Regions from separate parts of the Paenibacillus sp. FSL M7-1414 genome, predicted to be linked through region 1. Evidence: a T-box and tRNA genes for the amino acid it is inferred to sense, from the RefSeq annotation. Region 1 holds a T-box; the other regions hold tRNA genes.
What was found. A T-box is a leader RNA that pairs with one kind of tRNA and senses whether it is charged. The one in region 1 lies ahead of leuS (leucine--tRNA ligase), so its partner is inferred to be a tRNA-Leu.
Positions count from the first base shown of each region.

Region 2: it encodes a tRNA-Leu, which carries the amino acid that the T-box ahead of leuS (leucine--tRNA ligase) is inferred to sense. The anticodon was not compared.
Region 3: it encodes a tRNA-Leu, which carries the amino acid that the T-box ahead of leuS (leucine--tRNA ligase) is inferred to sense. The anticodon was not compared.

Region 1 covers NZ_JBBOOS010000001.1:4,892,212-4,896,160, forward strand. Annotated here, with positions in the region: gene leuS (leucine--tRNA ligase) at 1-2,159, opposite strand, end outside; T-box leader at 2,238-2,507, opposite strand; gene MHH92_RS21315 (phosphotransferase family protein) at 2,620-3,576, opposite strand; gene MHH92_RS21320 (class I SAM-dependent DNA methyltransferase) at 3,798-3,949, opposite strand, start outside.
Region 2 covers NZ_JBBOOS010000001.1:5,454,057-5,458,005, reverse strand. Annotated here, with positions in the region: rRNA gene MHH92_RS23875 (23S ribosomal RNA) at 1-1,325, shown strand, start outside; rRNA gene rrf (5S ribosomal RNA) at 1,400-1,516, shown strand; tRNA gene MHH92_RS23865 (tRNA-Asn) at 1,606-1,681, shown strand; tRNA gene MHH92_RS23860 (tRNA-Glu) at 1,686-1,757, shown strand; tRNA gene MHH92_RS23855 (tRNA-Val) at 1,764-1,839, shown strand; tRNA gene MHH92_RS23850 (tRNA-Met) at 1,857-1,930, shown strand; tRNA gene MHH92_RS23845 (tRNA-Asp) at 1,958-2,035, shown strand; tRNA gene MHH92_RS23840 (tRNA-Gly) at 2,059-2,133, shown strand; tRNA gene MHH92_RS23835 (tRNA-Arg) at 2,140-2,216, shown strand; tRNA gene MHH92_RS23830 (tRNA-Leu) at 2,233-2,311, shown strand; tRNA gene MHH92_RS23825 (tRNA-Pro) at 2,319-2,392, shown strand; gene MHH92_RS23820 (BofC C-terminal domain-containing protein) at 2,594-3,286, shown strand; gene ruvC (crossover junction endodeoxyribonuclease RuvC) at 3,595-3,949, shown strand, end outside.
Region 3 covers NZ_JBBOOS010000001.1:6,069,803-6,073,751, reverse strand. Annotated here, with positions in the region: rRNA gene MHH92_RS26570 (23S ribosomal RNA) at 1-1,681, shown strand, start outside; rRNA gene rrf (5S ribosomal RNA) at 1,756-1,872, shown strand; tRNA gene MHH92_RS26560 (tRNA-Asn) at 1,957-2,032, shown strand; tRNA gene MHH92_RS26555 (tRNA-Thr) at 2,036-2,108, shown strand; tRNA gene MHH92_RS26550 (tRNA-Glu) at 2,119-2,190, shown strand; tRNA gene MHH92_RS26545 (tRNA-Val) at 2,198-2,273, shown strand; tRNA gene MHH92_RS26540 (tRNA-Gln) at 2,283-2,357, shown strand; tRNA gene MHH92_RS26535 (tRNA-Lys) at 2,367-2,442, shown strand; tRNA gene MHH92_RS26530 (tRNA-Leu) at 2,449-2,529, shown strand; tRNA gene MHH92_RS26525 (tRNA-Gly) at 2,540-2,614, shown strand; tRNA gene MHH92_RS26520 (tRNA-Arg) at 2,623-2,699, shown strand; tRNA gene MHH92_RS26515 (tRNA-Pro) at 2,715-2,788, shown strand; tRNA gene MHH92_RS26510 (tRNA-Gly) at 2,799-2,869, shown strand; gene MHH92_RS26505 (WGxxGxxG family protein) at 3,104-3,451, opposite strand.

The sequences.
Region 1 (3,949 bases):
GGTGCCAGTGGTGACAACAGCTGCACAAATTTCTCCATCGCTTCACGAGGCAGTGTGTCCGCTTTGTATGCATCGTTGATGAAAATCATCAGCTGGCTGATGGATGTGTTGAAGCGCAGATGTTCCAGATCTTCCGTAACTTTTTGGATCGTTTTGTGAGCAGTCCGTTTGAACTCATCCGTTCCACCGTCCACCGTAATCTTGTCATTGATGGCTCCTGTGTCTTCGTTAATGAAGAGACGCCATACACGTGACAGGAAGCGGTGCATGCCTTCAACCCCGTTTGCATTCCACGGTTTTGTCGCTTCCAATGGTCCCATGAACATCTCGTACAGACGCAATGTATCTGCACCGAATTCATTCACGATTTCATCCGGGTTAATGACATTACCACGAGATTTACTCATTTTCTCATTATTGGTACCCAGGATCATACCTTGGTTGACCAGTTTGTGGAAAGGCTCTTTGGTCTCCACAACACCCAGATCATACAGCACTTTGTGCCAGAAACGAGCGTACAGCAAGTGAAGTACGGCGTGCTCTGCTCCGCCAATGTACAGATCAACTGGCAGCCACTGCTGCTGTTTCTCCTTGGAGATCAGTTCCTTGTCATTGCGCGGATCGATAAAGCGCAGGTAATACCAGCAGCTACCCGCCCATTGTGGCATGGTATTGGTCTCGCGACGTGCCTTCATTCCCGTTTCCGGATCTACCGTATTCACCCACTCCGTAACATTCGCCAGTGGTGATTCTCCTGTACCCGAAGGTTTGATCTGGTCGATATCAGGCAGCAGCAGTGGAAGTTGATCCTCAGGTACTGTCTTCATCGTTCCGTCTTCCAGATGCAGAATCGGGATTGGCTCACCCCAGTAACGCTGACGGCTGAACAGCCAATCGCGCAGACGATAGGTCACTTTCCCTTGTCCTTTACCGTTCTCTTCCAACCAAGCAATCATCTTGGCAACCGCTTCTTCATTATTCAGTCCGTTCAAGAAATCGGAATTCACATGTGCGCCATCACCCGAATATGCCTCTTGTGTAACGTCTCCACCTTGAATAACCTCGATGATATCCAGACCGAACTGCTTCGCAAATTCCCAGTCACGCGCATCATGACCCGGAACTGCCATAACCGCACCTGTGCCGTAACCTGCAAGAACGTAATCAGCAATCCAGATCGGCAGTTTTGCACCATTAACAGGGTTGATTGCATAAGCGCCAGTGAATACACCTGTTTTGTCTTTGGCCAAATCTGTACGTTCCAGATCACTCTTACGAGAAGCCTGCTCCTGATAAGCCTGAATCGCTTCACGTTGGTCATCGGTTGTAATTGCTTCTACCAATTCATGTTCTGGAGCAAGTACTGCAAAGCTCGCACCGAACAATGTGTCCGCACGGGTAGTGAACACCTTGATAACTTCCTCGCGACCCTCAATGGCAAATACAACTTCCGCACCTGTTGATTTACCGATCCAGTTGCGCTGCATATCCTTGATGCTTTCAGACCAATCCAGCTCTTCCAGGTCTTCCAACAGACGCTCTGCATACTCGGTAATTCTCAGAACCCATTGACGCATCGGTTTGCGTACAACCGGATGTCCACCACGTTCACTCTTGCCATCAATAACCTCTTCATTAGCAAGTACCGTTCCAAGGGCTTCACACCAGTTAACTGCAACTTCATCCACATAAGCCAAGCCTTTATTGTACAGCTGAATAAAGATCCATTGTGTCCATTTATAGTATTCAGGGTCCGTTGTGCTGATCTCACGATCCCAGTCATAGGAGAAACCAAGCGATTTGATCTGGCGACGGAAATTGTCAATATTACGGAATGTAATATCTCGTGGATGTTCACCTGTATCCAGTGCATGCTGCTCAGCAGGCAGACCGAAAGCATCCCAACCCATTGGGTGCAATACGTTGTAACCGCGCATACGTTTGTAACGGGAAACGATATCCGTTGCCGTATATCCTTCCGGGTGACCTACGTGCAGACCTGAACCGGATGGATAAGGGAACATATCCAGTGCATAAAATTTCGGTTTAGCAGGGTCCTCACCCGTTTTAAACGTTTTATTTGCATCCCAATATTGCTGCCAACTTTTTTCCATGACTTGTGGCTGATAGCCGTGTTTCGGCTGGTTATTCTCACTCATCTATTGTTCCTCCTTCAGGTTATTCACTTTAGCTTTAATTGCAACAAAAAAACCTCAGCATCCCGTAGCGTTTGCAGCGCTAGGGACGAGAGGTTGAATTCCCGTGGTACCACCCTAGTTAGTGGACGAACGTGCTTCGTCATCCACTCCCTTTGGACCTGTAACGGCGGTTAACCGATGCGGATTTCCATTCCTGAACCCAAGCTTTATACAAGCAGGTTAAACAGAATGGTGTAATCACCGCATTTCTCCAAGGCGAGTTCGCAAATCACTGTCAACCGGCTTGCACCAACCGCCGGCTCTCTGTTATGTACAGGAATTACTACTGATCCTTATCATCGAAATATGTATACAATATCGGGACCATTATATAAAAAAGCAAGCCCAAAGTCAATATTACACGTTATAATGACCCTTTTAAGTCACACGGTTCGTACCGTTCAATAATACTCGTTGCTGTTCAGGATAACCGAAAACGCTCAATGCCTTCCTCCAGATTATGAATGGTCCAATTCACATGTTCCTGATTATCATATTGACGATAAGCGCACTCAATGCGCAGCACCAGATCAAAGTACAAGTCATAGAGACTTCTTCTTTTCAGCTCACTTTCAGTCGTAATCTCATGCCCATACCCTTTCACAAAACCGGGTGTATAGTTAAAATGACTGAAATAATGCTCCATCAGAGGATCTGCCCACAGTGAACGTTCAAAATCAATAATCGCTGTGATACGACCTTTGTCTACTAGAACATTGCCATCCCACAGATCCCAACTCACAAGAACAGGTTCTTTTACATCGTCCAGCACATCCGATTTCTCTTCAATCAAGCGTCTCAATTCAGGATAATCGATTGAAAATTTAATTCCGGCTTCTTCCCCGTCGGTAAGAATATCATCCATCAGATTCATAAATGCTTCTTTCCATGTGGAATATTGCTGTTTTTGCTCCGAGAAATATCCAAACTTCTCGCCTTTGATTTCATTAATTCGACGATTGTACCGACCGAGCTGGTGTTCAATGGCCTCCTGCTCTTCCGCAGAATATTGATCCTTGACCTGATTATAGGGTGTTCCAGACATGTACTCCATGATAAAATAACGCGCTGAAGCCATAGTTAACGAATCATCATAAGCCAGCACTTGGGGTACGGGAACATCCTGTAGCTCCGTGATGAGGCGTAGTGCCTCAACCTCAGCAATCATGAGATCCTGCTCACAGCGCATCAGATTTGTCGAAGCCGACGGTGCAATTTTGAGTACCACTCGCTGTGCGTCACTCAGTGTAATGAGATATGCATGATTGGCCCAGCCATCCACCATTTCCTTGTAGTCCTGTATACTTGCAGAGAAATGCTGCTCTATTATGGCATTCAACTGTTCTGACGAAAGTCTTGTTTTATATGTACTTTCCATTTCTACACCTCACATTGACAATTGATTTATCTTCTCAGAAAACGCTTTCTATCCGACTATTATCGCCTTCTTTACTTTAACTGGCAATACTTTTTGTCACGTCGTTATGTCTTTTCTTGCATTCCTTTACCCTATTTAAGACTATTGCTATTCATTCTCCATAAAAAATCAAACAAAAAACTGCCCTTATGCACCATAAGGACAGTTCTCATTATTCGCTCTTACTTCACAGCCACGTAGAACAAGCGCTGTGCACTGTCTCCGGCCTCTTTCCATTCAAAATCCGCATATACCTTCACGTCTTTAAAACCTGCCTTGGATAACTCCAGCTTCATCCAGTCCGGATTATATGCACGCTGGACATGAACTTCTT
Region 2 (3,949 bases), 560 kb from region 1:
ATGATCTCACACTGCCAAGAAAAGCCTCTAGCCAGGTGAAGGTGCCCGTACCGCAAACCGACACAGGTAGGCGAGAAGAGTATTCTAAGGCGCGCGGAAGAACTCTCGTTAAGGAACTCGGCAAAATGACCCCGTAACTTCGGGAGAAGGGGTGCCCCGGTAGTGTGAATAGCACGAGGGGGCCGCAGTGAAAAGGCCCAAGCGACTGTTTAGCAAAAACACAGGTCTGTGCGAAGCCGTAAGGCGAAGTATACGGGCTGACGCCTGCCCGGTGCTGGAAGGTTAAGGGGAGTGGTTAGGAGCAATCCGAAGCTGTGAACCGAAGCCCCAGTAAACGGCGGCCGTAACTATAACGGTCCTAAGGTAGCGAAATTCCTTGTCAGGTAAATTCTGACCCGCACGAATGGCGTAACGACTTGGGCGCTGTCTCAACGAGAGATCCGGTGAAATTTTAATACCTGTGAAGATGCAGGTTACCCGCGACAAGACGGAAAGACCCCATGGAGCTTTACTGCAGCTTGATATTGAATTTGGGTACGATCTGTACAGGATAGGTGGGAGCCTTTGAAACGTGAGCGCCAGCTTGCGTGGAGGCAACGTTGGGATACCACCCTGATCGTATCTAGGTTCTAACCTGGTACCGTAATCCGGTGCGGGGACAGTGTCAGGTGGGCAGTTTGACTGGGGCGGTCGCCTCCTAAAGAGTAACGGAGGCGCCCAAAGGTTCCCTCAGAATGGTTGGAAATCATTCGAAGAGTGCAAAGGCATAAGGGAGCTTGACTGCGAGACCTACAAGTCGAGCAGGGACGAAAGTCGGGCTTAGTGATCCGGTGGTACCGCATGGAAGGGCCATCGCTCAACGGATAAAAGCTACCCTGGGGATAACAGGCTTATCTCCCCCAAGAGTCCACATCGACGGGGAGGTTTGGCACCTCGATGTCGGCTCATCGCATCCTGGGGCTGAAGTAGGTCCCAAGGGTTGGGCTGTTCGCCCATTAAAGCGGTACGCGAGCTGGGTTCAGAACGTCGTGAGACAGTTCGGTCCCTATCTGTCGTGGGCGTAGGAAATTTGAGAGGAGCTGTCCTTAGTACGAGAGGACCGGGATGGACGTACCGCTGGTGTACCAGTTGTTCCGCCAGGAGCACCGCTGGGTAGCTATGTACGGACGGGATAAACGCTGAAAGCATCTAAGCGTGAAGCCCCCCTCAAGATGAGATTTCCCAGTATGTAAGACCCCTTGAAGACGACGAGGTAGATAGGCTGGGGGTGGAAGTGCAGCAATGCATGGAGCTGACCAGTACTAATCGGTCGAGGGCTTATCCAATAGCAAGTGATAATTCGCATGTTTCGTTTCGAATCTAGTTTTCAGAGAACGATCTCTGAAATGTAAGCTACGCGTTTGGTGGCGATGGCGGAGGGGTTCCACACGTACCCATCCCGAACACGACCGTTAAGCCCTCTAGCGCCGATGGTACTTGGACCGCAGGGTCCTGGGAGAGTAGGACGCCGCCAAGCGAACTCTTTCATCATACATAGAAAACAGGCTCTGCATGTTGATGTTGTACGATGAATTGCATTTGCACTGCAAATGCATATGCATATATTCCCTGATAGCTCAGTTGGTAGAGCACTCGACTGTTAATCGAGTTGTCACAGGTTCGAGCCCTGTTCGGGGAGCCATTAAGGCCCGTTGGTCAAGGGGTTAAGACACCTCCCTTTCACGGAGGTAACAGGGGTTCGAATCCCCTACGGGTCATATTATGGAGGCTTAGCTCAGCTGGGAGAGCATCTGCCTTACAAGCAGAGGGTCGGGGGTTCGATCCCCTCAGCCTCCACCATATAAACTTTATAACGACGCGGGGTGGAGCAGCCCGGTAGCTCGTCGGGCTCATAACCCGAAGGCCGCAGGTTCAAATCCTGCCCCCGCAATTATACTTTCCTTTGAGAAAGTGATCTGGAACCGTGGTGTAGTTGGCCTAACATGCCTGCCTGTCACGCAGGAGATCGCGGGTTCGAATCCCGTCGGTTCCGCCATTTTTATATTAATAATACCGTGTGCGGAAGTGGCTCAGCGGTAGAGCATCGCCTTGCCAAGGCGAGGGTCGCGGGTTCGATTCCCGTCTTCCGCTCCAATATTTGCGCCCTTAGCTCAGCTGGATAGAGCGTTTGACTACGAATCAAAAGGCCGGGAGTTCGAATCTCTCAGGGCGCGCCATTATAACTTCAAATTTGCCGGCGTGGCGGAATGGCAGACGCGCTCGACTCAAAATCGAGTGGGAAACCGTGGAGGTTCGAGTCCTCTCGCCGGTATATATAACGGGATGTAGCTCAGCTTGGTAGAGCACCTGGTTTGGGACCAGGGGGTCGCATGTTCAAATCGTGTCATCCCGATCTCTAAAAACACTATCTAATTATAGATAGTGTTTTTTATATTTATCTATATAAGATTCTATAAATGCAGGTTCGATATTAACTATGACAAATTCTCTAAGCTAACACATGCGTGTTCCTTCTTCAGTCAACAAGTTAGTTGTGCATAAAGTCTCAATCTTTAGGTCACAATAGGTTTAAAAAGTGATAGAAGGGGTTCATGTGAACACGTTTAACTTCAGAAAACAATTCAAGAGACGCTGGCGAAGGTGGAAACGAACAGTATGGATGACGGCGGCTTTGCTTGCAGTTACGATATTGGCTTACAGCGGGTTGTCCATCTCATCGGCGATTGAGCGTTTGCTGACAACTAATTTTAGTGAGGCAACCAGTGTGTTGGGGCCTGTTACGCAGGAAACAAGATCTGAACAGGAGATTCAGGCGTTAGTAGAGCAACTTGATTCTGATCCGGATCATTTAACAAGTGTGGTTTTGGAAACACAGTACATCTGCGGAGTGGAGACAGAGCAGTTAGGCAAGATGGCTAGACCGCAGTTGAAGATGTTACTAGCTCAACATCCGGAATGGGATGCTACCGTTGGAACATCAGATGAGTTGCATCTGAAGCAACGTGTAGATGACCTTTCACCGCTTTGTAAACAGCAGGCTTATATCAGCATAGATGCTGTAGGGAACCTTAATTTGTACGAGGGTAAGCCTGCAGAAGAGAAGGTTATTCGTACGTTCTTTCAATTGGATGTTGGGACGTTGGAAAGTTCTTTGCCTGAAGGGGTGCTCGAGCAATTACAGCAGGGTATTCGGATTCAGGACAAGGATGAATATGATAGCGTAATCTCTACGTTCAGTGACTATGCCGTGGATGAAGACCATCATTTAATCCGTAATGGCGGGTAATCCAAACGTCCTCACCTACGGTATTAAAATTGTGAAGTACTGAAACGATGGTGGCAATAGCAATAACATTGGTGGTTTACGTAACCAAGCGATAGAATCTAAAATACGTGGAATGTGATGAAGGACATCGAAGAGATGTCCTTTTTGTCGTTTATACTAAAATAGTTGAAAATACGAATAAACATGTAAAAAATTCACGAATAAAGACGAGTAATCAGTTAGACAAAGTTTTTCCTGCCGCAGGGTCTATCTTTTGTTATAATGAAATGAACGATACATATGTTCGCTTTTGTGAGGGAGAGATGGTTTTGCGTTTTTTGGGAATTGACCCGGGGATTGCGATTGTTGGTTTTGGTTTTGTGGATAAAATCGGCAGTAAGGTGGTACCCGTACAATATGGATGTATTCAGACGGAAGCTCATACCCCTGAAGAGGAACGGTTGCTTCATGTATATGAAGGTATGGTGCAATTGATTGATAAATACAAACCGGACGCAGTAGCGCTGGAGAAACTTTTTTTCAATCGGAACGTTACAACAGCAATGTCTGTCAGTCAGGCGAGAGGCGTTATGGTACTCGCTGCCGCACAGAAGGGTTTGCCTATTGCAGAGTATACGCCAATGCAGATCAAGCAGGCTGTTGTGGGGTACGGTAAAGCAGAGA
Region 3 (3,949 bases), 1.2 Mb from region 1:
TAAGGGTTGAAGGTGTACCGTAAGGAGCGCTGGACATTATACAAGTGAGAATGCCGGTATGAGTAACGAAAAGATCAGTGAGAATCTGATCCGCCGAAAGCCTAAGGGTTCCTGAGGAAGGCTCGTCCGCTCAGGGTAAGTCGGGACCTAAGGCGAGGCCGAAAGGCGTAGTCGAAGGACAACAGGTCGAAATTCCTGTACCACCGTAAGCCGTTATGAGCAATGGGGGGACGCAGTAGGGTAGTGACGCGGACTGATGGATGTCCGTCTAAGCAGTAAGGCTGATGTGTAGGCAAATCCGCACATTGTAAGGCTGAGCTGTGATGGGGAGCGAAAATTATAGTAGCGAAGGTCATGATCTCACACTGCCAAGAAAAGCCTCTAGCCAGGTGAAGGTGCCCGTACCGCAAACCGACACAGGTAGGCGAGAAGAGTATTCTAAGGCGCGCGGAAGAACTCTCGTTAAGGAACTCGGCAAAATGACCCCGTAACTTCGGGAGAAGGGGTGCCCCGGTAGTGTGAATAGCACGAGGGGGCCGCAGTGAAAAGGCCCAAGCGACTGTTTAGCAAAAACACAGGTCTGTGCGAAGCCGTAAGGCGAAGTATACGGGCTGACGCCTGCCCGGTGCTGGAAGGTTAAGGGGAGTGGTTAGGGAGCAATCCCGAAGCTGTGAACCGAAGCCCCAGTAAACGGCGGCCGTAACTATAACGGTCCTAAGGTAGCGAAATTCCTTGTCAGGTAAATTCTGACCCGCACGAATGGCGTAACGACTTGGGCGCTGTCTCAACGAGAGATCCGGTGAAATTTTAATACCTGTGAAGATGCAGGTTACCCGCGACAAGACGGAAAGACCCCATGGAGCTTTACTGCAGCTTGATATTGAATTTGGGTACGATCTGTACAGGATAGGTGGGAGCCTTTGAAGTGTGAGCGCCAGCTTGCATGGAGGCAACGTTGGGATACCACCCTGATCGTATCTAGGTTCTAACCTGGTACCGTAATCCGGTGCGGGGACAGTGTCAGGTGGGCAGTTTGACTGGGGCGGTCGCCTCCTAAAGAGTAACGGAGGCGCCCAAAGGTTCCCTCAGAATGGTTGGAAATCATTCGAAGAGTGCAAAGGCATAAGGGAGCTTGACTGCGAGACCTACAAGTCGAGCAGGGACGAAAGTCGGGCTTAGTGATCCGGTGGTACCGCATGGAAGGGCCATCGCTCAACGGATAAAAGCTACCCTGGGGATAACAGGCTTATCTCCCCCAAGAGTCCACATCGACGGGGAGGTTTGGCACCTCGATGTCGGCTCATCGCATCCTGGGGCTGAAGTAGGTCCCAAGGGTTGGGCTGTTCGCCCATTAAAGCGGTACGCGAGCTGGGTTCAGAACGTCGTGAGACAGTTCGGTCCCTATCTGTCGTGGGCGTAGGAAATTTGAGAGGAGCTGTCCTTAGTACGAGAGGACCGGGATGGACGTACCGCTGGTGTACCAGTTGTTCCGCCAGGAGCACCGCTGGGTAGCTATGTACGGACGGGATAAACGCTGAAAGCATCTAAGCGTGAAGCCCCCCTCAAGATGAGATTTCCCAGTATGTAAGACCCCTTGAAGACGACGAGGTAGATAGGCTGGGGGTGGAAGTGCAGCAATGCATGGAGCTGACCAGTACTAATCGGTCGAGGGCTTATCCAATAGCAAGTGATAATTCGCATGTTTCGTTTCGAATCTAGTTTTCAGAGAACGATCTCTGAAATGTAAGCTACGCGTTTGGTGGCGATGGCGGAGGGGTTCCACACGTACCCATCCCGAACACGACCGTTAAGCCCTCTAGCGCCGATGGTACTTGGACCGCAGGGTCCTGGGAGAGTAGGACGCCGCCAAGCGAACTCTTTCATCATACATAGAAAACAGGCTCTGCATGTGGACGTTGTACGATGAATTGCATTTGCCCTGCAAATGCATATTATTCCCTGATAGCTCAGTTGGTAGAGCACTCGACTGTTAATCGAGTTGTCACAGGTTCGAGCCCTGTTCGGGGAGCCATTTGCTCTCATAGCTCAGTAGGTAGAGTGCATCCATGGTAAGGATGAGGTCACCGGTTCGATCCCGGTTGAGAGCTTTGGAAATGGGGCCCGTTGGTCAAGGGGTTAAGACACCTCCCTTTCACGGAGGTAACAGGGGTTCGAATCCCCTACGGGTCATATAGTTGGAGGCTTAGCTCAGCTGGGAGAGCATCTGCCTTACAAGCAGAGGGTCGGGGGTTCGATCCCCTCAGCCTCCACCATATTTTTATTGGGGATTAGCCAAGCGGTAAGGCAACGGACTTTGACTCCGTCATGCATAGGTTCAAATCCTATATCCCCAGCCATTTTAGTATGAGTCATTAGCTCAGTTGGTAGAGCACCTGACTTTTAATCAGGGTGTCGAAGGTTCGAGCCCTTCATGACTCACCATCATATGCGCGTGTGGCGGAATTGGCAGACGCACTAGACTTAGGATCTAGCGTCTTTGACGTGGGGGTTCAAGTCCCTCCACGCGCATCCTTTATTTGCGGAAGTGGCTCAGCGGTAGAGCATCGCCTTGCCAAGGCGAGGGTCGCGGGTTCGATTCCCGTCTTCCGCTCCAATATTTTTGCGCCCTTAGCTCAGCTGGATAGAGCGTTTGACTACGAATCAAAAGGCCGGGAGTTCGAATCTCTCAGGGCGCGCCATTATTTTTTTAGTATCGGGATGTAGCTCAGCTTGGTAGAGCACCTGGTTTGGGACCAGGGGGTCGCATGTTCAAATCGTGTCATCCCGATTGTTGTTATGCGGGTGTAGTTCAATGGTAGAACTTTAGCCTTCCAAGCTAATAGCGTGGGTTCGATTCCCATCACCCGCTTACAGAATATAATGAAAGAGCCTTTGCAGATGCAGAGGCTTTTTTATTTTATTTAACGAAATAATCAGCAGTTATTTTATATTATAATTTATGTAAAGTATAATACAGGTTTATTTAAAAAAGAGCCAAGACCCCTTTACTATCCAAATAGGGAGGTCTTGGCTCTTCTGTTTATCTTTGTGGATGAGCTGCCTCTAAGACGCAGCAGCTATTGTATAGTGAAGAGCGCACAATTTAACGTTCGTTGTGGTCCGTCACTCTTTTACGCATGCCAGCTAATCCAAGCAGTCCCAACAAACCAAGCCAGCCCCAATCCATGCCGTTGTCACGGTCGGTTGTTGTGGCGTTTGCCCGAACATTGTTGGTACGATAGTCACCATTGTTGCGGTAGTTTCCATCCATGTTCATATTCATGTTAGAATTAGTGTTTGTGCGGTCCATATAGTTGGTGTCCTGATAAGACCGGACACGTGAGCCGGTTGTATCCATTCCTTTGGACATATGACCATCAGCAGCAGCAGGGCCAGCCATCGCGGCCACCAGAAGCACAGAAGCAATAATTGTTGTACCTTTCTTCATCATGTGGATTCCTCCTTTTTAGTAAGAGCTACAGATTAATCTGCCCAAGAAGACAAGTACAATATGTAGAAATAGTCTGTTAAGATATACCTTTGAGTCCAATTGAATAACAACATACATAAGAAACTTGCCTAGTAAGCAGACTGTAGTGGGAAGAAAATTATAATTACATCTTTAATTTATTGCGTCACTGTGGTAAAGTATACAAAAGCTTGCTTTGCCGGTCATGTTTCTTTGTATATCATCTGTTCTCAAACAATGAAATTATGCGGTTTAACCTTAATATCAGGTACATGGGATCATATCTAAAAGAACTGTATATTTATGAATTTTTAAGTATAGGTATGAGACATATGATTTATGTAAAGTACGTGAAAAAGGTATCATGCGACAGCATATGACCATTAAATGAAGCAGAACAAGAAAATGAATAAAAAAGCGTGTTTTTATGCTGTAAATCGGGGATAATCCCCATTTTTTCTAGTAGAAAAATAAAGATTT